Regions from separate parts of the Rhizobium sp. BE258 genome, predicted to be linked through region 2. Evidence: predicted binding sites of a transcription regulator. Region 2 holds the regulator's gene; each other region holds the start of a gene.

Evidence for each region. The regulator LexA, encoded in region 2, represses DNA repair genes until DNA is damaged. The targets are predictions, from matches to a motif close to TGTTCNNNNTGTGTTCNG.
Region 1: J2X43_RS09385 (2'-5' RNA ligase family protein) is a predicted target of LexA. The motif match lies at 2,823-2,840, and genes of this name have one in related genera.
Region 3: J2X43_RS20110 (metallopeptidase family protein) is a predicted target of LexA. The motif match lies at 2,429-2,446, and genes of this name have one in related genera.

What each region holds. Positions count from the first base shown of each region.
Region 1 covers NZ_JAVDWL010000002.1:832,856-838,396, forward strand. Annotated here, with positions in the region: gene guaA (glutamine-hydrolyzing GMP synthase) at 1-306, shown strand, start outside; gene J2X43_RS09370 (TetR family transcriptional regulator) at 361-954, opposite strand; gene J2X43_RS09375 (aldehyde reductase) at 1,069-2,094, shown strand; gene J2X43_RS09380 (methylated-DNA--[protein]-cysteine S-methyltransferase) at 2,159-2,722, opposite strand; gene J2X43_RS09385 (2'-5' RNA ligase family protein) at 3,050-3,523, shown strand; gene J2X43_RS09390 (succinylglutamate desuccinylase/aspartoacylase family protein) at 3,601-4,659, shown strand; gene J2X43_RS09395 (ArsC family reductase) at 4,662-5,012, shown strand; gene ybaK (Cys-tRNA(Pro) deacylase) at 5,015-5,488, shown strand; gene J2X43_RS09405 (MarR family winged helix-turn-helix transcriptional regulator) at 5,485-5,541, opposite strand, start outside.
Region 2 covers NZ_JAVDWL010000008.1:187,835-193,375, forward strand. Annotated here, with positions in the region: gene J2X43_RS25755 (ComEC/Rec2 family competence protein) at 1-2,134, shown strand, start outside; gene lexA (transcriptional repressor LexA) at 2,115-2,828, opposite strand; gene J2X43_RS25765 (VOC family protein) at 3,032-3,910, shown strand; gene kdsA (3-deoxy-8-phosphooctulonate synthase) at 3,907-4,752, shown strand; gene eno (phosphopyruvate hydratase) at 4,907-5,541, shown strand, end outside.
Region 3 covers NZ_JAVDWL010000005.1:375,332-380,872, reverse strand. Annotated here, with positions in the region: gene J2X43_RS20130 (glyoxalase/bleomycin resistance/extradiol dioxygenase family protein) at 1-281, opposite strand, end outside; gene J2X43_RS20125 (hypothetical protein) at 408-641, opposite strand; gene J2X43_RS20120 (CoA ester lyase) at 753-1,655, shown strand; gene J2X43_RS20115 (DUF1737 domain-containing protein) at 1,657-1,863, shown strand; gene J2X43_RS20110 (metallopeptidase family protein) at 1,867-2,304, opposite strand; gene J2X43_RS20105 (hypothetical protein) at 2,469-3,404, shown strand; gene J2X43_RS20100 (DNA polymerase Y family protein) at 3,316-4,854, shown strand; gene J2X43_RS20095 (error-prone DNA polymerase) at 4,851-5,541, shown strand, end outside.

The sequences.
Region 1 (5,541 bases), on a different contig from region 2:
CGTGAAGCCGACGCCATCTATCTCGACGAAATCCGCAAGGCCGGTCTCTACGACGCGATCTGGCAGGCTTTCGCGGTACTGCTGCCGGTCCAGACCGTCGGCGTCATGGGCGACGGCCGCACCTACGAATTCGTCTGCGCGCTGCGCGCCGTGACCTCGGTCGACGGGATGACAGCGGATTTCTACCACTACGACATGGAATTCCTCGGCCGCGCCGCCACTCGCATCATCAACGAAGTCCGCGGCATCAACCGCGTGGTCTACGATGTGACGAGCAAGCCGCCCGGCACGATCGAGTGGGAGTGAGGGCGACAACGCCCTCGCTTTTGCCTGGATCGCTTCGATCCTGATCGGCACCGCCTATTTTTTTGGTTCGATCAGACTTGCAATGACCGGTGTCAGCAATTCGACGAGCAAAGCCGGTTCGGCTTTCGTCAGCGGCTCGAGTTCGAGCATCTGACGCATCATCTGCACACCGGCAACAACCGCCAGAAATAGAGCTGCACGCTCCGAAGCGTGGTCCCCTGAAATGGCCTCTGTCGCGGCTGCGTGATGTACCTTGGCGATACGCTCGCGGGCAATACGCGCTGCTGTCGCACTTCCAGTAGAGCGAAACAGGATCAGAAATCCGTCAAGCGGCACCTTGCCTTGCGTAGTGACCCCGACGAGCGCTTCCGCAAAGGCGCGGGATAACTCGGCCCGCTTCAGATTGTCCTGTGACAGGATGATCGGATCCCGCATCGTGTCGGTGACCACCTCGCCGAACAAGCCCTCCTTCGATCCGAAATAGCGTCCGACCATCATCGCGGTAACACCCGCTGCTTCAGCGATGCCACGCAGGCCCGCGCCGTCATAGCCATGTTCCACAAAGGCTCTTCGCGCCGATGCGAGGATCGCGGCACGTGTCGCGTCGGCCTTGGCGGCGCGGCTATTGGGCGGCGGCGTTGATTTCATCATACACCTGTAGACTTAACTCGAAATTCAGTATACGGTCGTATATCGAATGTCACAACCGCGATCCGTTCGTACCCTATAACGCCGATCGCTCAATATCCTCAGGAGTTTCATATGGACGAACTTGTCCTCGTCACAGGCGGAACCGGCTTTATCGCACAACACTGCATCATCGCCCTGATCAATGCCGGCTACCGAGTCAGGACAACAGTGCGATCGTTGTCGCGCGAGGCAGAAGTGCGCGCCAACTTGAAGGCCGGTGGTGTCGAGCTTGGCGAGCGGTTGTCTTTCATTGCTGCCGATCTCAATTCCGACGATGGATGGGCAGAAGCGGCAGCCGGTTGCGCCTACGCCTTTCACGGTGCTTCACCCACGCCATCCGGAAGCTATGCGAGCGAGGAGGAATGGATCAAGCCTGCAGTCGATGGCAACCTCCGCGTTCTGCGTGCATCGCGCGATTCAGGCGTCAAGCGGGTCGTTCTCACCTCGGCCTTCGGCGCAATCGGCGCTGGGCACAAGCCGCTCGCCCGTCCGTTCGTCGAGACCGACTGGACCGACCTGACCGGAAACGTCGCGCCCTACCAGAAATCGAAGACCCTTGCCGAACGGGCGTCATGGGACTTCATTGCCAACGAAGGCCGCGGGCTGGAGCTCGCGTCTGTCAACCCCACCATGGTACTCGGACCGGCGCTGGGGCCGGATTATTCGCATTCGATCCGCACGATCAGAGAAATGCTGGAGGGTCAGCCCGGATACCCGAAGATCAAGACCTGCGTGGTCGATGTGCGGGATGTCGCCGACCTGCATCTGCGTGCCATGACCGATCCTGCTGCAAACGGCGAACGCTTCCTGGCCACCTCAGGCGAAGGGCTTTGGCTGGCGGAAATTGCTAAGCTGCTTAAAGAGCGTATGGGCATGGCTGCTAGCCGTGTCTCGACGCGTGTGTTGCCAAACATACTCGTGCGTTCGATGGCTCTCGCCAACCCAGCAATGAAAGGTCTCCTGCCGCTTCTGGGGGCCAAACTGGACGCCAGCGGAGAAAAGGCAGAACGCCTGCTCGGCTGGACGCCTCGCTCGCGAGAAGAGGCAATTGTGGCCAGCGCCGAAAGTCTGCTAAGGTTGGGCCTTGTCAAAACCTGATTGCCGATCAGCAGATCCCGCCGTAAACTCGAAAGGCAGATGGGAGCAGAACCCCTCTCGCTGCCTAAAACCCCAGCGACTGTTGGGCCGGTTCAGGCGGACCGAGGTTGACACCCTCCAGTTCCAGCATCTTCGCTTTGGAGTTCGACCCGCCAGGGGCCGAGAAGCCGCCGAGCTTGCCGCCGGCGGCAAGGACGCGGTGGCAGGGGATGATCAGCGCGACCGGATTCTTGGCCATGGCCTGGCCAACGTCGCGGGCGGCTTCCGGGCCGCGGCCAAGTTCCCTTGCGAGCGTGCCGTAGGTCGTCGTCCTGCCCCAGCCGACGCGACGGGCGGCGGCGTAGATTTCCCGGAAGAACTCATCCTGATTGGACAGATCCACCGCAACATCTGAGAAGTCCACGGTCTCCCCGGCGAAGTAGCGTTTAACGGATTCGATCGTCGCCGCGACCGCAACCGGCGGATCGGCGCGCAGGCCCGACGACAGGCGTTTCAGTAGAAGTTGTTCGGTCGAACTTTCAGCCTTTGTCGGCAGCTGGAAGCGGGTGATTCCCGCTGCATTCCAGGCGACGCCGCAATAGCCGCCGGCGGTCTGAAAAATGCAGTAGTGATGCGTTGCCTCGCTCATGACGCAACCTCCGTGATTGACTGCCCCAAAGATCGTATGCCTGCGCTCGGCCTTCAACCCGATTCTTGCGCGTAACCGTCATCTCAACATTTCGATTATTTGTTCTCTTTTTGTTCTTGTCAATTCCTGCACTGATTGCTAGCCTCTGGTCCTTCATGAGGAGGCGGCGGTTGCCGGTTGAAGATGGTTGCTCAGAACCAGGCGGAATTTTCATTTGACCGTGCGCCTGACCCCGCGGCGCCAGGTCGCGGCGGAGCGGATCGAAAGCCTTGCAATTTTTACTTCGCGCTGCGCCCCGACGAGCGGGCGGCAGAGCAGACGAGGCGCATGGCGGGTGATCTGCGGCGGCGTTTCGGCTTGCGGGAGAAGCCACGGCCCAAGCGCCTGCTCCACGTCTCGCTCTGCCATCTCGGCGAGTGGGATGCGATCCCGCCGAGCATGCTGTTCGATGGTTTGGCGGCCGCCGCTGCCGTCAGAATGCGCCCCTTCAAGCTGACCTTCCGGCGCGCCGTGAGTTTTCGCCAGGGCAAGCCGGCACTGGTTCTGCGGGCAGACGAAGGGCGGCAAGAGGTTCTCTCATTGCATGCGCAGCTCGCCTTGTCGCTGCTCAACCGAGGCGTCAGCGTCCGGGTCCAGCCGAAGCTCGAGCCGCATATGACGCTGCTCTATGATTATCGCAGCGTGCCCGAGACGATCCTTTCGGAGCCGATCGTCTGGACGGCGAAGTCTTTCGTGCTGGTGAACAGCCTCGTCGGCGAAGGCCGGCATGTGGATATCGAAGAATGGCCGCTGCTTGGATGAGGAGCCCCTATTGACGCTTGCGCCGGTGCGGCGGAGTTGCTTAAAGCTGCTCCCAGCAGATTTTGCGGAGTGCTGACATGGATACGACCGAGATCATCATTCCTGGCGATACGCCGGGCATCGAATGGCGCCTGCCGGTGCTGCATTTCAAGGGCAGCGATCCGCATGCGCCGCGGATCTACATTCAGGCAGCTCTGCATGCCAACGAGCTGCCGGGAACGGCACTGCTGCATTTCCTCTGCCGGAAGCTCAGAGCTGCCGAAGATGCCGGAAGGATCGCCAGCGACATTACCATCGTTCCGCAGGCCAACCCGATCGGCGCGGCGCAATCGCATTTCGGCGAGCTGCAGGGACGTTTCGATCTCGGATCGCGCACTAACTTCAATCGCGACTTCCCGCTGATTTCGCTGCGCGACCGCGATACGCTGGTTGAGGATCTCGACCGGTATCCGGCTACGGATCGTCTCAAGCGGCAGCTGATCCATATGGCACTCGGCGCCGATCTGGTGCTCGACCTGCATTGCGACGATGAATCACTGCAATATGCCTATATCGACGAGGCCTTCTGGCCCGAGGCGGCCGATCTGGCCAGCGCTCTGTCGATGGATGCCGTGCTGCTTTCGGATGGCGAAAGCTCGGCTTTCGAGGAAGCTGTCGGTTTTGCGTGGAAATACGAGGTGCCCGGCGAGAAACGCAGCCGCTTGCCCGGCAAGCTCTCCGTAACGGTGGAGCTTCGCGGCCGCCGCGACGTCTATCCTGACATGGCATCTGCTGATGCCGATGGCGTCTTCGCCTTCCTCGCCGCCCGCGGGGCGATCAGGGACAGCGCAACTCTCGGTGCTTTCACCGGACCCGCCGTGCCGCTCGACAATATCGAGATGATCCGCACGCCGGTTGCCGGCACCCTTCTTTTCCACCGCGACATCGGCGAGACGGTCGCTGCCGGCGATCTTTTGGCAACCATCGTCGCGCGGCCGGGTATGGCCGATGGCGAGACGGAGATTCGTGCCCCGCAGGCAGGCTTGATCGTGACGCGCACGTCCGACCGGCTGGTGCGGCGGCGCGCAGACCTGATGAAGATTGCCTGTGGCGAGCCAAGCACGGCGCTGCGCAAAGCCGGAACGCTGGAAGACTGACGATGGCAACGACGATTTACGGCATTAAGAACTGCGACACGATGAAGAAGGCGCGCACCTGGCTCGAGGAGAATGGGGCGGGCTACGACTTCCACGATTACAAGGCCTCGGGCATCGACCGGGCACATCTGGAAGCCTGGGTCGGCAAGGCCGGATGGGAAACGGTGCTGAACCGTGCAGGAACAACCTTCCGTAAGCTGCCCGATGCCGATCGCGAGAACCTGACGCGCGACAAAGCGATCGCGCTGATGCTGGAGCAGCCTTCGATGATCAAGCGCCCGGTACTGGAGCATGACGGCAAGCTGCTTATTGGCTTCAAGCCTGATCTCTACGCTGCCGAATTCGGAAAGTGATCATGTCGAAGACGACGCGTGCCACGCAGGTCCTTGCCAAATCGGGCGTCGAATTCACGGTCCATACCTATGACTACGATCCGAACGCTCAACTCGTCGGCCTGCAGGCGGCGGAAGCGCTCGGCGAGGAGCCGCACCGGGTTCTGAAGACACTGATGGCCGAAGTCGATGGCAAAGCGGTCTGCGTCGTCGTGCCATCCGACCGTGAAGTGAGCATGAAGAAGCTGGCCGCAGCCTTCGGCGGCAAGTCCGCCAACATGATGAAGCCTGCCGACGCCGAACGGCTGACCGGGTATCATGTCGGCGGCATCAGCCCCTTCGGCCAGAAGAAGCTTGTGCCGACGGCCCTTGAGGAAGCAGCGCTGACAGAAGCCCTGGTCTATATGAACGGCGGGCAGCGCGGGCTGCAGGTGAGGCTCGCGCCTGGAGATGCGCTCAAGGCGCTGAACGCAAAGGCGGCATCGCTGATCGCCTAGGCCGACAGGTTCTTCAAAAGGCCTGCGAGCGCTTTTGCGGACGCATCGTCGAG
Region 2 (5,541 bases):
GGCTGTGCCGCTTTCATGCGCGGTCGTGCTACTTCTGCTGCTCGCAGTGACGGATCGCGGCAGGGAGTGGAGCCGGATATGCCTGGTCTCCATGATGTTGATCGCTGTTGGCATCCTCGCCGCACAATTCGAGACCTGGAGAGCCGGTACTGTCGTTCTCGATTCGGCGGTAACGACGACGCTGACAGGCCGCGTAGAGCGGCGGGAAAGCGATGGCCGCGGCGGCTGGCGGTATCTGTTGGCGCTCAAGGCGACGGAGAACCCGGCGCTGAAGCGGCCGCCAGAGCAGGTGACCGTGATTGCGCGCGGCCAGAAAGCGGAGTTCGAAACCGGGACTTGGCTGAAGGGCAGGGCAAGGCTGACGCCGCCGTCAGGCCCCGCTCTTCCCGGCCTCAACGACTTTTCGTTCGGTGCCTATTTCGACGGTGTCGGTGGCAACGGTTTCTTTTATGGTGCCCCTGCCGTGGTTCCGGCGGTCGAACCCGGGCCCGCATCGATGCAGGATCGCGCGCTTGAATGGCTCTACCGCTTGAGAAGCGGCATCGGCGACCGTATTAGAGGCATCCTGCCTGGCGACACCGGCGCTTTTGCCGCCGCTCTGGTCACGGACGAGCGCCGCGCCATTTCGAGCGAGACGACCGAGGCGCTGCGCCAATCCGGCCTTGCGCATATCATCGCCATTTCCGGTCTCAACATGGCGCTGTCGGCAGGCATCTTCTTCGTCGGCTTCCGCACCGTGCTCAGCCTGTTTCCGGCTGTCGTCCAGGCCTATCCCGTCAAGAAGATCGCCGCAGCCGGTGCGCTTGCCGCCGTCACCGCCTATTTCCTGATCTCGGGCTTCGCAGTCTCCGCCGAGCGCGCCTTCATCATGATGGCGATCATGCTGGCGGCGGTCTTCTTCGACCGGCCGTCGATCAGTCTGCGCAACGTCGCCCTATCGGCGCTGGTGATCATTGTCCTCTCACCCTCGGAGATCATGGGGCCAAGCTTCCAGATGTCCTTCGCCGCGACACTGGCCCTCGTCGCCGGCTATGCGCTCTGGAAGGAGAGGCCGGTGCGCGACCGGCCCTTCGCAAAGTTTCGCGTCGTCAGGATGCTGTCTTCCGCCGCTGCGTTCTTCGGCGGCATCCTGCTGACCTCCGTCATCGGCGGCTTCTCGACTGCATTGTTCTCGGTCGAGCACTTCCACCGGCTGACAGCCTATGGCCTGCCAGCCAATCTCGCCGCCATGCCGATCATCTCCTTCATCATCATGCCGTTCGGCCTCATTGCCATGCTGCTGATGCCCTTCGGTCTCGATGCATGGGCGTGGCAGGTGACGGGCTTTGGGCTCGATCTGGTGATCGCCATCGCCAGGACGGTTGCCTCATGGGGCGGCGATATCGGCGTCGGGCGCCTGGCGTCCTGGTACTTTCCCGCGGCGGTGACGGGTTTCCTGCTGCTGACTTTGCTGCGCAGCCGCATGCGGCATCTCGGCACCGCGATCTTGATGGCATCGACGACAGCCGCCGCGATGTTTGGAGGTCCTCCGCCGCCGAAAATCGTGATTGCCGAGGACGGGAGCATGGCGGGCATCGTCAGCGACAACGGCCTCGCCACCAATCGCGAGCGGCCACCGGGCTTCATCTTTGATCAATGGAGGCGCGCGCTGGTGCTCGATGAGCATCTACCACCGGCGTTCCCGGCGCTCCCGGATATTCCCACCGCACCGCGCGGTGAAAGGCTGAAATTGACGGAGGCACAGCAGAACGAAACGATGGACGCGATCAAGGCCAGTGCGACGGGCGAGCGCTTCTCATGCGTGAAAAAGGCCTGGTGTACAGCGAAGCTCGACAACGGTTCGATCTTGACCGTGATCGAGAATGCGGCGTTCCTTGGCCCAGCTTGCGACATATCCGATATCGTCGTCACACCGGTGCGCCTGCGCCTCGATACCTGCCGCTCAGGCGCCCTGCTTTTCACCGGGGAGACACTGCGAAAGACAGGCGCTGTCGAGCTTCGTTTCCCCAATGGGATCGCCGAAATCACCACATCATTCGAGGGTCTCGAGCGGCCCTGGACCCGCCACCGCGCCTACGATTGGCGCAGCGGCACTTTTGGTGAAAGCGAGACGCTCAGTGATAGCGGCGGATAAGGCCAACGAGCTTGCCCTGAACCTTGACGCGGTCCGGTCCGAAAATACGGGTTTCGTAAGCCGGGTTGGCAGCTTCGAGCGCAATGGATGCACCCTTGCGGCGAAAGCGCTTCAGCGTTGCCTCTTCGTCATCGACGAGAGCAACGACGATATCACCGGCATTGGCGGTATTGGTGTTGCGGATGATGACCGTGTCGCCGTCGAAGATGCCGGCCTCGATCATCGAGTCGCCCTTGACCTCAAGAGCATAGTGCTCACCGCTTCCGAGCATGTCGGCGGGAACTGTAATGTCGTGGGTGTTCTGCTGGATCGCCGAAATCGGCACACCGGCTGCGATCCGGCCCATGACCGGCACGGAGATCGACGTGTGATTGTCCTCGTTCGCCGGCTTCGGCGGCGCGACGGGCTGCGGCTTGCCAAGGCTGCCTTCGATGACGCTCGGCGAGAAGCCGCGGCGCGGCTGAATGCTCGGGCTGTAGGCTTCCGGAAGCTTGATGACCTCGAGTGCGCGCGCCCTGTTCGGTAGGCGGCGAATGAAGCCACGTTCTTCCAGAGCCGTGATCAGGCGATGGATGCCCGACTTGGAAGCCAGATCGAGCGCATCCTTCATTTCGTCGAAGGATGGCGGAACGCCGGACTCCTTCATGCGCTCGTGAATGAAGAGGAGAAGCTCCTGTTGTTTGCGCGTCAGCATCGAAGTTTTTCCCCAGATTCGTGAAACAAAGCCAGAACGGACACTATATGTTCCATATGTGTTCCGCAAGTGCCTAAATATCGGTAAAACTTCCGATGATTTTTCGTCGTTTTTGAAAGTTTATTTGCCGGATTGGTGATCCACGCTTGCGCTTTGCCGGGCAGGGCGTGCAAATCTCTGCCGGCTTCACCGGAGGAACCGCCATGACGCGTCCGCTCGATCATCTGGTACTGCCCGTGACCCATATCGACGTTGCCCGCGAGCGACTCGGGCGTCTCGGTTTCACCGTCGCGGCCGATGGCCGTCATCCGTTCGGAACGGAGAATGCCTGCGTCTTCTTGGCCGACAAGACCTATCTCGAACCGCTCGGTATTGCGAGCCAGGCGGACTGCGACGCGGCTGTCGCAAAGGGCAACAGCTTTGTCGCCCGCGATCAGGCCTTCCGCTTCCGCTGCGGCGATGACGGCTTTTCGGCTGTTGTCTTCGGCACCGATAGTGCCGATGCGGACAAGGCTGCCTATGACGGCGCGCAGCTGAGCGGCGGCGATATGGTCGAATTCTCGCGGCCGATCGTCATGCCCGACGGAACGCAGGCGACAGGCGCCTTCAAGCTCGCCTTTGCCGCCGATCTTCGGGCACCCGATGTCTTCTTCTTCGCCTGCCAGCGGATCAACGCCTTTCCGGCCGATCGCAATGCACTGGAAACCCATGCAAACGGCGTCACCGGCATCAGCGAGATCGCGCTGAGCGCTGAGGATCCGCAGGCCTTCGCCGAATTTCTGGAGACGGCCAGCGGTGGAGTGGAGCCTAAGGAGGCGGCACTCGGCCTATCCTTCGAATTGCCGAACGGGAGACTTTCCATCTTCTCGAACGAGGGCATGGAGGCCTATTTCGATGCCGAGCCACTTGTCACCGATAACGGCCTCAGGGCGCGCGCAATCGTCTTTTCGGTCGGTGATCTGGCCGTGACAGCGGCGCATTTGGCTGCTAACGGGATCACCCATGTCAGTATGAACAATCGTCTGTTGGTGAAGCCGGCGCCGGGACAGGGCGCAATCTTCGCCTTCGAGGAGACCCAATGACAAATACCAATGCAGAAGTTGTCGCCGGCGAGGGTGCTGGCCGCGTTACCTTTTCGAATACGGGCAAGCTGTCGCTGATCGCCGGTCCCTGCCAGATGGAAAGCCGCGACCACGCTTTCATGGTCGCCGGTGTTTTGAGCGAACTCTGCAAGTCGCTCGGTATCGGCCTCGTCTATAAGTCGTCTTTCGACAAGGCGAACCGGACATCGCTTTCCGCCGAGCGCGGCATCGGTCTTGAAAAGGCGCTCGAAGTCTTCTCCGATCTGAAAAAGGAATTCGGCTTTCCTGTTCTGACCGATATCCACACGGAAGAGCAGTGCGAGCAGGTGGCAACCGTCGCCGACATCCTGCAGATCCCGGCCTTCCTCAGCCGCCAGACCGACCTTCTCGTTGCCGCCGCCAAGACCGGCCGGATCGTCAACGTCAAGAAGGGCCAGTTCCTGGCGCCCTGGGACATGAAGAATGTTCTCGCCAAGCTGAATGCCAGCGGCAATCCGAACATCCTGCTCTGCGAACGCGGTGCCTCCTTCGGCTACAACACACTGGTATCGGACATGCGCTCGCTGCCGATCATGGCTGCACTTGGCGCTCCTGTTATCTTCGACGCCACGCATTCCGTGCAGCAGCCGGGCGGGCAGGGCGGCTCGAGCGGTGGTCAGCGCGAATTCGTCGAGACCCTGGCGCGTGCCGCCGTTGCCGTCGGTGTCGCCGGTGTGTTCGTCGAAACGCACGAAGACCCCGACAATGCGCCGTCTGACGGACCGAACATGGTCTATCTGAAGGACATGCCGCGGCTTCTCGAAAAGCTTCTCGCCTTCGACGCCATCGCCAAAGCGGCCTGACGTTCAAAAGGCTGACATGATCCTGTAATAGGCCTCGGATGAGGCCGGAAACGAAGGCATGTTAGGCGGCTCAAAAACGGCCATTGTAATTTGCGTGCCTTCGATTAAGACGATTTCAAACGATTTATCCCACCCACCGAGCAGGAAGAAACCCATGACTGCAATTACCGATATCATCGCCCGCGAGATTCTCGATAGCCGTGGCAACCCCACCGTCGAGGTCGACGTTTATCTGGAAGATGGCAGCATGGGCCGCGCGGCTGTTCCGTCGGGTGCCTCGACCGGCGCGCACGAAGCCGTCGAAGTTCGCGATGGCGGCAAGCGCTATCTCGGCAAGGGTGTTGAAAAGGCTGTCGAAGCCGCCAACACGGAAATCTTTGACGCCATCGGCGGCATCGACGCTGAAAACCAGATCCAGATCGACAACATCATGATCGAGCTGGACGGCACGCCGAACAAGTCGCGCCTCGGCGCCAACGCCATCCTCGGCGTTTCGCTCGCTGTCGCCAAGGCTGCCGCTGAAGCTGCCGGCCTGCCGCTTTATCGTTACGTCGGTGGCGCTTCCGCCCACCTGCTGCCGGTTCCGATGATGAACATCATCAACGGCGGCGCTCATGCCGACAATCCGATCGACTTCCAGGAATTCATGATCCTGCCCGTCGGTGCCGACTCGATCCGTGAAGCCGTCCGCATGGGTTCGGAAGTCTTCCACGTCCTCAAGAAGGAACTCTCGGCTCAGGGCCACAACACCAACGTCGGCGACGAAGGCGGCTTCGCACCGGGCCTGAA
Region 3 (5,541 bases), on a different contig from region 2:
ATATCGTCTATAACAAGCTGGATGGCGAAGCCTTCATGACCTTTGAAGGGATGGCCATATTCGGGATAGGCATCCGACAGCATCAGCGAGCTGCCGTTGATGTAGAGATGCACATGCATCGTCCGGCCCTTCTCGTCGGCCGGAACGACATAGGCTTCTTCGGCGCCGAATGCCTTCTTGTAAAATTCCGCAGCCTTGAGAGCGCCATCCACAGTCAGATAGGGCAGCAGGCCATTCTTGACCGGCGGCATCTTGGCGGGTGCGTTTTCCGTCGTGCTCATTCTTTCCTCCGTCTCCTGATTTTGAAGGTCCGGCATCGTAGCCGTCCGTCTCAAGGACGTAGAGATCAAATGCGCGCCGACAGCGCCCTAAAGAATTTTTCGTGAAGGGCTTGGCTGGCTCTGAAATCAGAGATCGATGATCGTACCGCGGCCATCGTTCCAGATGCGCATTTCGCGCTGCTGGGTTTGGGCCTTGGCGCGCACCGGAGCCGGTTTCATCTTCAGCGACATTGCGCGGCCAACCATCAGCACGGTCAGGATGCCGCCGACGGCGAGCGTGACCGAGAAGGTGAACAGCGCCAGCGCCACGAATACGGTGACGCCTGCCAGCATGAGGAAGATGGAACGGATATTCTGCATAATTCTAGACCTCTCTTCGAAAGGAATGTGGTCCTTGATTTCCCTCCTTGCAAGGCAAGCATGGCTTTTTGTTGTCTTGTCAGCCTTCACAAAGCTTGGCACACATTCGTGATGAGCCGAAACTCCCCTGCCCGTTCCTTTACTCTCCGCCGTTCTGTGCTGAGCGTTCCCGCGATCAATGCCCGCGCGCTGGAGAAGACCCATGTGCTGGATTGCGATGCCGTGATCTTCGATCTGGAGGATTCGGTTGCACCGGAAAAGAAGGATGAGGCGCGGCAAAACCTGAAGGCTTTCTTTGCTGGCCCAGCGCTCGAAGGCAAAGAGAGGATCATCCGCATCAATGCTCTCTCTTCCGGCTTCAGCCCTGCCGATATGGAGCTGGTGCGCGCCCTGGAGCCGGATGCGGTGCTTCTGCCGAAGGTCAGCGAGCCGCAGGATGTCATGGCGATCAGTGACATGCTTGGCGATGCCGACGCGCCTGATACGCTCCGGATCTGGGCGATGATCGAGACGCCGCGGGGTATTCTGAACAGCGCGGCGATCGCCGAATTCGGGCGCACCGCTGGCTCGAGGCTCGATTGCTTCGTCGTCGGTCTCAACGACCTGCGCAAGGAAACCGGCGTGTTGCCGCAGCCGGGTCGGACCTATCTGGTGCCGTGGCTGATGCAGGTGATCCTCGCTGTGCGGGCTTACGGCCTCGATGCGATCGACAGCGTTTTCAACGATTTCAAGGATGCGGATGCCTTCGAGGCCGAATGCGCGCAAGCACGCGCCATGGGCTTCGACGGCAAGATGCTGATCCATCCGGCGCAGATCGATGCCACCAACCGGCATTTTGCGCCCGGCGAGGCGTCGATCCGAGAAGCCCGGGAGATCATTGCCGCCTTTGCCGATCCTGCGACGGATGGCCTCAACGTCATCAATTCAAACGGCCGGATGATCGAGCGTCTGCATCTTGTCCAGGCGGAAAGTCTGGTTCATAAATCCCGCCTCATTGCTGAACGGAAATCATGACATGAAGCTTTACCGCCTTTTGACCGGCCAGGACGATGCCGCCTTCTGCCACCGCGTCACCGATGCTCTCAACAAGGGCTGGTCGCTGCAGGGCTCTCCCTCGGTCACCTTCAACGCCGAGACCAAGCAGGTCATCGCCGCCCAGGCGATCGTCAAGGACGTCGAAGGCAAGGACTACCACCCGGATATGAAGCTCTCCGAGCAGTAATATCTATCGGTCGGCTGCCTCTTCGGCGCTTTCTTCGATCCGCTCCATGTCGTCATCGCTAAGGCCGAAGTGGTGGCCGATTTCATGAATGAGGACGTGGGTGATGATATCGCCGAGCGTTTCGTCGTTCTCGGCCCAGTAATCGAGGATCGGACGGCGGTAGAGGCGGATGCGGTTCGGCAGTTCGCCGGTTTCCATCGTGAACCGTTCCGAAATGCCCCGGCCCTCGAAAAGGCCGAGCAGATCGAAAGGCGTTTCGAGCGCCATATCCTCGAAAACGTCGTCATCGGGAAAATCTTCGATCTCGATCGTCAGATTGGCGGTCAGAGAACGAAATTCGTCCGGCAGGTGGCTGTAGGCCTCCATTGCCAGTGATTCAAATGAGCTGAGCGTTGGGGCATGGCGATCACGCCAATCCTCGCTCTGGTCTATGCGGGCCATCAAAAACCCCTTTCTTTGCCGCCCATATAGAACCTTTGCGAAGGATTTTCGAGTGTGGAATCAATGGCAGGAATAAATTCACATCAAATGGCTGTTGACTCTTCCTGGCAGCTCTGGAATCCACAAGAACATAACAGGAACAATTCTGACTTGGAGTGAACGTCATGGCACAGACGGCCGTGACGCGCGAGCGGCTTTTTGCGCTCCGCGAAACCATTGCGAAGCTTGAGGGCAAACCGGTTCCGGCGCTGGCGGCAGCAGAGCAGGAAGCGTTGGGCGCCGGAAATGCGGCACGAAAGAGGGGGAAGGCACCACAATTCTCCTTCGGCGTTCCGCAGCTGGACGAAGCCCTCGAAGGCGGCTTGCCGCTCGATGCCTTGATTGAAATCCGTACCCGGATGTTTCGTGATGCGGGCGTTAGCAGCGGCTTTGCTCTGGCGCTTGCGGCAGCGCTGCAGCACAAGGCCGAGGAAAAAAATCCCGTTCTCTGGATCGCCGACAAGGTCGGATCGATCGAGGCCGGTGTGCCCTATGCGGTAGGGCTCAAGGATTTCGGATTGCGGCCGGAGCTCTTTCTGCATGCAAGTCCGCGCAAGCTGGAGGATGCGCTCTGGCTTGCGGAGACGGCGCTGGAAAGCGGTGCTTTCATCACGACGATCCTGGAAATTCGCGGCAATCCGAAATCCTTCGGCCTTGCCGAGAGCCGGCGCTTTCATCTCAGGGCAAAATCGGCTGGCCGCTCTCTGCTGCTGCTGCGGCAATCAGGGGAAGAAGAGGCAAGCAGCGCCCATGTCCGCTTTCTTGCCGAGCCTGCGCCCGCGCGGGAACGGCCTCTGCCGGATGGTTCGATGCTGGGCGGCAGCATCGGCAATCCGGTTTTTCATCTCACCCTGGAGAAGAGCCGCAATCCGGCCCCCCTCTCCCTCTTCCTGGAGTGGAACCCCCATGACCGCCAGTTTCTCACCGTCGAACAATCAGCCGTCACTCGCTTTCCAAGCGAGCTCGCAGCGCATTCTGGCGCTGCATTTTCCGCATCTCTCCACGGACAGGATCGCCCGCAAGAGATGGGGTCTCTCGTGGCGTTCGAAAGGGCGTCCTGACGCGGCACCGATCGTCTGCTCGGGCCGGTCCGACAATACGATGCGGCTGACGGCACTCGACGAAAAGGCGGAGAAACTCGGCCTCAGGAAAGGGCTTGGCGTTGCCGAAGCCCGCGCCATTCACCCGGTCATCGACGTCATCGAGGAGGACGCTGCTGCCGACCGGCGCTTGCTGGATGCGATCGCCGACTGGTGCGACCGCTACACGCCGCTGGTCGCCCTCGACGGCAAGGACGGGCTGTTTCTCGATATTACCGGCTGCTCTCATCTTTTCGGCGGCGAAAGAGCGATGCTAAAAGATATCCTCTTGCGGCTCCATCAAATGGGCCTGGACGTGGGTGGTGCGATTTCCTCGTCGCCCGGGCTATCCTGGGCCGTCAGCCGTTTTGGCGAAGGCGGGGTGATTGCCGAGGATGAGGCGGGTGCTGTTCTCGAACCTCTGCCGGTCACCGCGCTCCGCCTCGATGCGCCTGTCGTTGCAGCCCTTCAGAAACTCGGTCTCCGCTATATCGGCGATCTCATGCAGGCGCCACGCGCGCCGCTCACCCGCCGCTTCGGCGCACTTGTTCTTTTGCGGCTTGATCAGGCGCTGGGCCTGGATGAGGAGCCCGTTTCTCCCCGCCTGCCTATTGCCAGCCTTTCGGCGGAGCGGCGGCTTGCCGAGGCGATTACGGCCGAAGAGGACATTCTTCTTCTTGCAGGTCAGGTTGCGCATGCGTTGCAGCCTTCGCTTGAGACGCAAGGCATCGGCGGAAGGGTCTTCGAACTGGTGCTGTTCCGGGTGGATGGCTGCGTCTTTCGAATTTCTGCCGGTACCTCCCGGCCGTTGCGTGATCCGCAGCGCATTGCCAGCCTGTTCTGCGAGCGGCTGACAGCAATTCACGATGATCTCGATGCCGGCTATGGTTTTGAGATCCTGCGGATCAATGTTCTCAGGCATGAAAACTTCCAAAACGAACAGGATGATTTCGAGGGAGAACGGCAGACGGCGATCTCGCTTGCCGGGTTCGTGGACAAGGTTTCGGCCCGTCTTGGCGAGGAATGCCTGACCCGTTTCGAACAGCGTGAAAGTCATGTTCCGGAACGTGCGATCTTTGCCGTTCCGGCGATCGAGACCTTGAACAAATCGCCCCGGGAGCCGGCCGCTCCGATGGCAAGGGGCGAAAGACCCGTTCGCCTGCTTGCCATGCCTGAACCGATGGAGGCCTTTGCTGCCGAGGTGCCTGACGGAGCTCCGGCGTATTTTCGCTGGCGGCGTATCCGGCACCGCATCCTGAAAAGCGAAGGTCCGGAGCGGATCGCCATGGAATGGTGGATCGATGGTGTGGATGCCAAGGAGCGTGACTATTTCAGTGTCGAGGACGAGCAAGGCTATCGCTTCTGGATCTATCGCGAAGGTCACTACGGGCCGGATATGCCGCAATGGTTCATGCATGGAGTTTTCGCATGACACCGGCCTTTTTCGAAATCGGCGCGAGAACGAACTTCTCCTTCCTGGAAGGGGCTTCCAGGCCCGAGGAGATCGTCACTCAGGCGGCCATTCTCGGCCTTTCCGGCATCGGGATCGCTGACCGGAATTCAGTCGCCGGTGTCGTGCGCGCCTATGCCCAGACGAAGGCTTTCCGCGGAAAGTATGAGCGGAAGCTGACCGGCAAGCTGGAAAAGGATGAGAAGGCGGAAGACATTTTGCAGCCCGTTCCGTTCCAGCCAGGCGCTCGTCTGGTCTTTTGTGATCAGACGCCTGACATCCTGGCCTATCCCAAGAACCGGCAGGGCTGGGCGCATCTCTGCCGGCTTCTGAGCGCCGGAAACCTGAAGGACGGCGCGGTCAAAGGGACGTGTCTGCTGGAGGAGGCGGATATGATGGAATGGGGTGACTGCATGATGCTGGCTGCCGTTCCTTCCCTGGCCATTCTCAATGCTTCTGCCCGCAGGGATCAGTTTTCGGATTGCCTTGGACGCCTGAAGGAACGGTTTGGTGCAAATCTGTTTCTGGCCCTGACCCCTGCCTATAACGGCCATGATGCGCTGACATTTGCAACCTTCTCGAATGTCGCGGCGGAAAACCGTGTCCCGTTGATCGCAACCAATCAGCCTCTCTATCACGACAGAACCCGCAGGCCCCTGTCCGATGTCG